DNA from 2 places in the Bacillus cereus group sp. N8 genome. Region 2 is predicted to be linked to the other one. Evidence: predicted binding sites of a transcription regulator. Region 2 holds the regulator's gene; the other holds the start of a gene.

Region 1 (3,196 bases), on a different contig from region 2:
TATGCTCTCTTCTACTCTAATCGTCAATATTATTGCTACAGCTTTTATTTTTATATTCGAGTTCCATAATTCAATTTCCATGAGAGGTTTTACACCCTTTGAAGAAGGTATGGCTGCTTATTTTCAAGCGGTTTCGACGCGCACTGCCGGGTTTAATACTGTTGATATCTCTGCATTATCAAAACCTTCCCTTTTATTAATGATGCTTCTTATGTTTATTGGTGCTGGCAGTGCTTCAACTGGTGGTGGGATTAAGTTAACAACTTTTTTAATTATGTTTTTAGGCGTATTTAAATTTTTGCATGAACAAGATGATATTGTCGTGTTTAAAAAATCCATTAAAGATACGCTCATTGTCAAATCTTTAACGATTACCATTATTTCAATTTCGTTTATTTTTCTTTCTATTTTAATTTTAAGCATCACTGAACGAGTTCCTCTATTAATGAGTGCTTTTGAAGTATTTTCAGCATTTGGAACTGTCGGCCTTAGCATGAATTTGACGCCACACTTAACAATCATCGGCAAAACAATTATTATCTTTATGATGTTTTTTGGAAAGATGGGACCTTTAACATTAGCCTTTTCATTTGCACGTAAAAAACAAAGGAAAATAAAATATCCAAACGAAGATATTTTAACAGGTTGACAACCGTATAAATTATCCATATAATGAGAGTAGAATAGCATATCTCCAAAGGGGAGTAGCGTCCAAGAACTATTTCTTGGAAACAAAGTCGTCATTACGTAGAACTCAGTTCTTCCGGCTTTGTTGGCATTTTCATTACATATGTCTAGCAAGACCTTTGCCTATCAACGGCAGAGGTCTTTTTTGTTTTTACCAATTCCTTCCACCGTTGATGCGCAGGAGTATGGGGAAGCTAAACAGTGGGGAACTTCTTCACTTGTTTAGCATTTATAGAAATGAGAGGAGAATGTACATGGATGTATCATTATTATTGGAGTATGGTTGGGTATTACTCATCCTAATTGCACTAGAGGGGATTTTAGCGGCTGATAACGCTCTCGTTCTCGCAATTATGGTAAAACATTTACCAGAAGAAAAACGAAAGAAAGCACTATTTTATGGATTAGCAGGAGCGTTCGTTTTCCGCTTCGGATCACTATTTATGATTTCGTTCCTAGTCGATGTATGGCAAGTGCAAGCAATTGGTGCGATTTACCTTATGTTTATCGCGGGAAATCACTTATTTAAAACGTATGTTAAAAAGAATACACATGAAGAAACAGAAGAAAAAGAAGCAAAGAAAAAACAAGAGAACTTTTGGTGGACTGTATTTAAAGTCGAAGTTGCTGATATCGCCTTCGCTGTTGATTCAATCTTAGCTGCTGTTGCATTAGCAGTGACTTTACCGAAAACAGGATTAGGTACGATTGGCAGTCTTGATACAGGTCAATTTATCGTTATCTTTACAGGTGGACTTATTGGATTAGTTATAATGCGATTTGCAGCAACTGCTTTCGTACAAATATTAAAACGTAAACCAGGACTTGAAACTGCAGCATTCTTAATTGTAGGTTGGGTTGGTGTGAAATTAGCGATTTATACGCTAGCACACCCTGCTTTAGGTGTCCTTCCGCACTCATTCCCAGAATCTACTCCGTGGAAGCTTACATTCTGGATTGTATTAGTCGGAATCGCAGTTGGCGGTTGGTTCTTCTCAAAAGAGGTAGAAGTAAAAGTAGAAAAGAATTTAGACGAAAAAGCGCTGTAATTACAGCGCTTTTTCTTTTTTGTTTCAATTCCCTCTCTATTTTTAGAAAAAATTCCATTATACTACCTTTTGTAATCGCTTTCTTAATTTATGTATGTCCTTTTTGTGAAAGATTGCACAAACTTATTGAAACTGTGAACAATTCCATGTACTTTATTCTTATAAGGAGTATTTATAGATGATGTACTAAAGGAGCGTATTACTCATGCTAGAACAAGGATTAGACTATGTTGTAAAACTGGCTAAGAACAAAAAGCAAATACTAGATACAAATCCAATGCAATATTTCATTCGTGCTGCACTTGCTGGCATTTATATCGGTTTTGTTATTGTACTATGTTTTAAATTAGGTAACTTTTTTCACATTGCAGATTCACCAGCAACATATTTAGCTTCCTCCATGTTTTTCGGAATTGCTCTCGTACTTATTATGTATGGCGGTGCTGAATTATTTACTGGAAATACAATGTATTTCACAGTGGCAACTTTACGAAAAGAAACAACGATTTCTGATACACTCCGTAACTGGGTTGCTTGTTATGCAGGTAACTTAGCTGGCGCTTTATTCTTTGCTTTACTATTTTACGCAACTGGCATTTTCGGAGCAATCGATCACGGTCATTTAATGAATACAGTCGTTGAAGGAAAAATGAACACACCTACAATGCAATTATTCTTTAAAGCAATTTTATGTAACTGGCTCGTATGTCTTGCCTGCTTCTTACCTTCTCAAGTAAAAGGTGATACAGCAAAAATATTGATGATAATGATGCTCGTTTTCACATTCTTCTTATCTGGCTATGAGCATAGCATTGCAAACTTATCATTGTTTGCCTTATCTTTAGTTTCACCACATCCTGATACAATTACTTTCGCTGGGGCTATTCATAACTTAATTCCAGTTACAATCGGTAACATTATTGGCGGATCGGTATTTGTCGGTATGGTATATCATTACTTAACAAAGAAAGCACCTGTTGCTAAACAAGAAGAAACTGAATTAGTAGCAGCTCAAACAGAGGAAATTATTCCTTTACAAGCACATATGAAACATTAAAAACTCCAAAGTTTTACTTTGGAGTTTTTAGCTTCCCACATATTTAATGACAATATGAGGATCAATTTCTCCTTGCTCTTTCCCCTTCTCAATTCTCTGTTTCATCTTATGCATACCGATGACATCATTTGTATGAAGGTGAATTTCATTAACATATAGACCTTCTCTACAAAAGGCTTCTACAAATTCCGCCCCATTCTTTTGCCTCCATCCCATGTTAAAGTCAAGAGAGAGGATGTTTACCTTATTAATCCGTACAAATTGTAACGCAGATTCTACTGTAGTTGCCAAAAGATATCCATACGGGCAACTTCTTTGATCATCCATATATACATTCATTTTCTATCTCCTCTCTATTTTGCATATGTGACCAACATATAACATATTGCTCCAAGGCTAATAA
Region 2 (3,196 bases):
GGCTCATCGAGAATTAATAAATTCGATTTTTGCATCATAAGTTTTGCGAGAGCTAATCGAGCTTTTTGTCCACCACTAAGAGAAGATACTGGCTTTAATACATCATCTCCTGTGAATAAGAAGTTACCTAGTATCGTGCGAATTTCTTTTTCAGGCTGCAATGGATATTCATCCCATAATTCATTTAAAACTCGCTTAGAAGATGTTAAGTTAGCTTGTTCTTGATCATAATAGCCAACAGATACATTGGATCCGAAAGAAACATCACCATTTAGTAGAGGTAACTTATTCACAAGTGATTTTAACAATGTGGATTTCCCGATTCCGTTCGGTCCAACTAAAGCAACACTATCCCCGCGAGTTAAGCGCATTGTTACATGTTCAATAATCGGATCCTCATCATAGCCGATAGTTGCATCCTTTACTTGTAAAACATCATTTCCGCTTTGTTTTTCAATATCGAAGTGGAAGGATGCTGACTTAGAATCACCTAATGGTCTTGTTAATAATTCCATTCGGTCTAATTGTTTACGACGGCTTTGCGCACGTTTTGTCGTAGATGCACGAGCTATATTTTTTTGAACGAAGTCCTCAAGCTTAGCAATTTCATCTTGTTGCTTTTCATAACGTTTCATTTCTTGCTCGTATAGCGCTGATTTTAAATCTAAATATTTACTGTAGTTACCAACAAATCGTCTGCTTTCTTTATTCGAAATTTCATATACTTGTGTAACGAGTTTATCTAAGAAATAACGGTCATGGGAAACGATTAGTATTGCGCCAGGATAGCCTTGTAAATATTGTTCAAGCCAAGTCAATGTTTCAATGTCCAAATGGTTTGTAGGCTCGTCTAAAATAAGTAAGTCTGGTTTAGTTAATAATAATTTACCAAGAGCTAATCGTGTTTTTTGCCCACCACTTAATGTGGAAATTGTCGTCTGGTGCATCTCAACTGGGAAGCCAAGACCACTTAAAATCGAACGGATATCCGCTTCGTACTGATAGCCACCTTGATCTTTATAATCTAATTGTAATTGGTCATAGTCAGCTAATAATTTCTCGTATATAGCCGCATTTGAAAAGTTTTCTTCTTTGCCCATCTCTTGCTCTAGCCTTCGAAGTTTTGTCTCCATTTGCTGTAAGTGTGTAAAGACGGTTAACATTTCATCCCAAATTGTTAAAGACGTTTCTAATCCGGTATTTTGAGCTAAATACCCCATTGAGACATCTTTCGGTTTTATAATTTCACCACCATCATGAGATAACTCACCAGCTATTATTTTTAATAATGTAGATTTTCCGGCTCCATTTCGTCCGACTAATGCGATACGATCTTTCGTTTGTACTTCCAATTTTATGTTTGCAAGAATCGTTTCTGCACCGTATAATTTCGAAAGCGCGTTTACTTGTAATAAAATCAATGTTTTCACCTCAAATAATTTCTTAACTTTGCCATGTTTATATTTCTCAATCATACTAAAAATAGTGTATAGTTTAAAATAAAGAGAGAATACTTCTTCTCTTTATTATACAAGGAAATTCATGAGTGCTAAACTTCTGTATTTGATTCAAGTATATGAATAAAGATAGGAAGAGAGGAGAGGTTATATGGATCAGCAAAAAATTCCACAGGCCACTGCCAAACGTTTGCCTCTATACTATCGATTTATCCAAAACTTATCTCTTTCTGGTAAGCAACGTGTTTCATCAGCCGAATTGAGTGAAGCGGTAAAAGTTGACTCCGCAACTATTCGAAGAGATTTTTCATATTTTGGAGCGTTAGGGAAAAAAGGATATGGATATAACGTAAATTATTTATTATCATTTTTCCGTGAAACACTCGACCAAGATGATATAACACGTGTAGCACTTATTGGAGTAGGTAATTTAGGGACCGCTTTCTTACATTATAATTTCACGAAAAACAATAATACAAAAATTGAAATGGCGTTTGACGTTAGTGAAGAGAAAGTTGGAACAGAAATCGGAGGCATTCCTGTATATCATTTGGATGAACTAGAAGAACGTTTATCAACTGATATACAAGTGGCAATATTAACAGTACCCGCTACAGTAGCACAATCTGTGGCAGATAGATTGGCAGAAACGAACGTGCATGGTATTTTAAATTTCACACCAGCACGCTTAAATGTGTCAGAGAATATAAGGATTCATCATATTGATTTAGCTGTAGAGTTACAAACACTTGTTTACTTTTTGAAGAATTATCCACAATAAAACGCAGAGGAAGCGACCTCTGCGTTTTATTATTGTTTTTTCTTTGTGAATTTAACTAAGATAAGGCGAAGTGCCAAATTAAAATCAATTGTTGCCATAACTGCAAATAGTATTGTCCACATATTCCAGATTGTATCTGTTACGTTTGTAATGGCGAAACGTGTAAAGATACATCCAAGAAGAAAGTACAATGCAGCCATGAACAATGGTGAGTTTCTCATACTAAAAATCCTCCGATAAAGCCTTGCATTTTTTCAGCTTCTTTAATCATTTCTTGAATTTGTTCATTGCTTACTAAAACTTGAGCAACTGCAACTAATGTATTCATTGCAACATGGGCTGCAATAGGGACGATAATACGCTTCGTTTTTACATATAAAAAGGCGAATACGAGCCCCATAGAAGTGTATACCAATAAGTGAGTAAAATCAAAATGAATCGCCGCGAATACAAGTGAACTAATGATAGCAGCAATAAAGAAGTTAAACTTCTTATAAAGTGTACCGAATAAAATTTTTCTAAATACGATTTCTTCCAAAATAGGTCCTATTATAGATATGACGATAAGGAACCAAGGTGTCGTTCTTGCGATGTCCATAAGTCTTTCTGTATTTTCAGAGCCAGGTGTAATCCCTAATAACCGCATTTCGATCATACCGGCAATACTTTGTGAAAATAGTGCTAAGAAAAATCCGATGAAAATCCATCCAACTGTAGCTGGAACAGTAGAGCGCATTTTATCTAAATGCCTGTCGCGAATGTCTGTTCTGAGTAACCAAAGTACAACGCATAATGCAATGAAAAAGCTAATGATAGCCCAATGACCAGTTATGAGCTGAATCTTTTCCTCTCTAGTAAATCCCCTATTATCGTATAGTCCAGTTTTCAGGAGAAGCGGTAACCCGGCAATGCCTGATAGCTGCATTAAAATGTATGTAACGATAACCCACCAATATTG

What was found. Region 2 encodes Rex, which represses fermentation and respiration genes when NADH is low (regulators of the CRP and FNR family bind a similar motif). Its sites were predicted from a motif close to TTGTGAAATATTTCACAA; they were not measured.
Positions count from the first base shown of each region.
Region 1: the regulator Rex is predicted to act here: its motif matches at 1,840-1,857, upstream of JDS80_RS08805 (formate/nitrite transporter family protein).

Region 1 is NZ_JAEHBK010000004.1:74,818-78,013, forward strand. Features, by position in the region: gene JDS80_RS08795 (TrkH family potassium uptake protein) at 1-649, shown strand, start outside; yybP-ykoY riboswitch at 688-862, shown strand; gene JDS80_RS08800 (TerC family protein) at 942-1,736, shown strand; gene JDS80_RS08805 (formate/nitrite transporter family protein) at 1,942-2,793, shown strand; gene JDS80_RS08810 (cyclic-phosphate processing receiver domain-containing protein) at 2,821-3,132, opposite strand; gene JDS80_RS08815 (prepilin peptidase) at 3,147-3,196, opposite strand, start outside.
Region 2 is NZ_JAEHBK010000057.1:3,821-7,016, forward strand. Features, by position in the region: gene JDS80_RS28980 (ABC-F family ATP-binding cassette domain-containing protein) at 1-1,421, opposite strand, end outside; gene JDS80_RS28985 (redox-sensing transcriptional repressor Rex) at 1,609-2,238, shown strand; gene JDS80_RS28990 (YdiK family protein) at 2,268-2,459, opposite strand; gene JDS80_RS28995 (CPBP family intramembrane glutamic endopeptidase) at 2,456-3,196, opposite strand, start outside.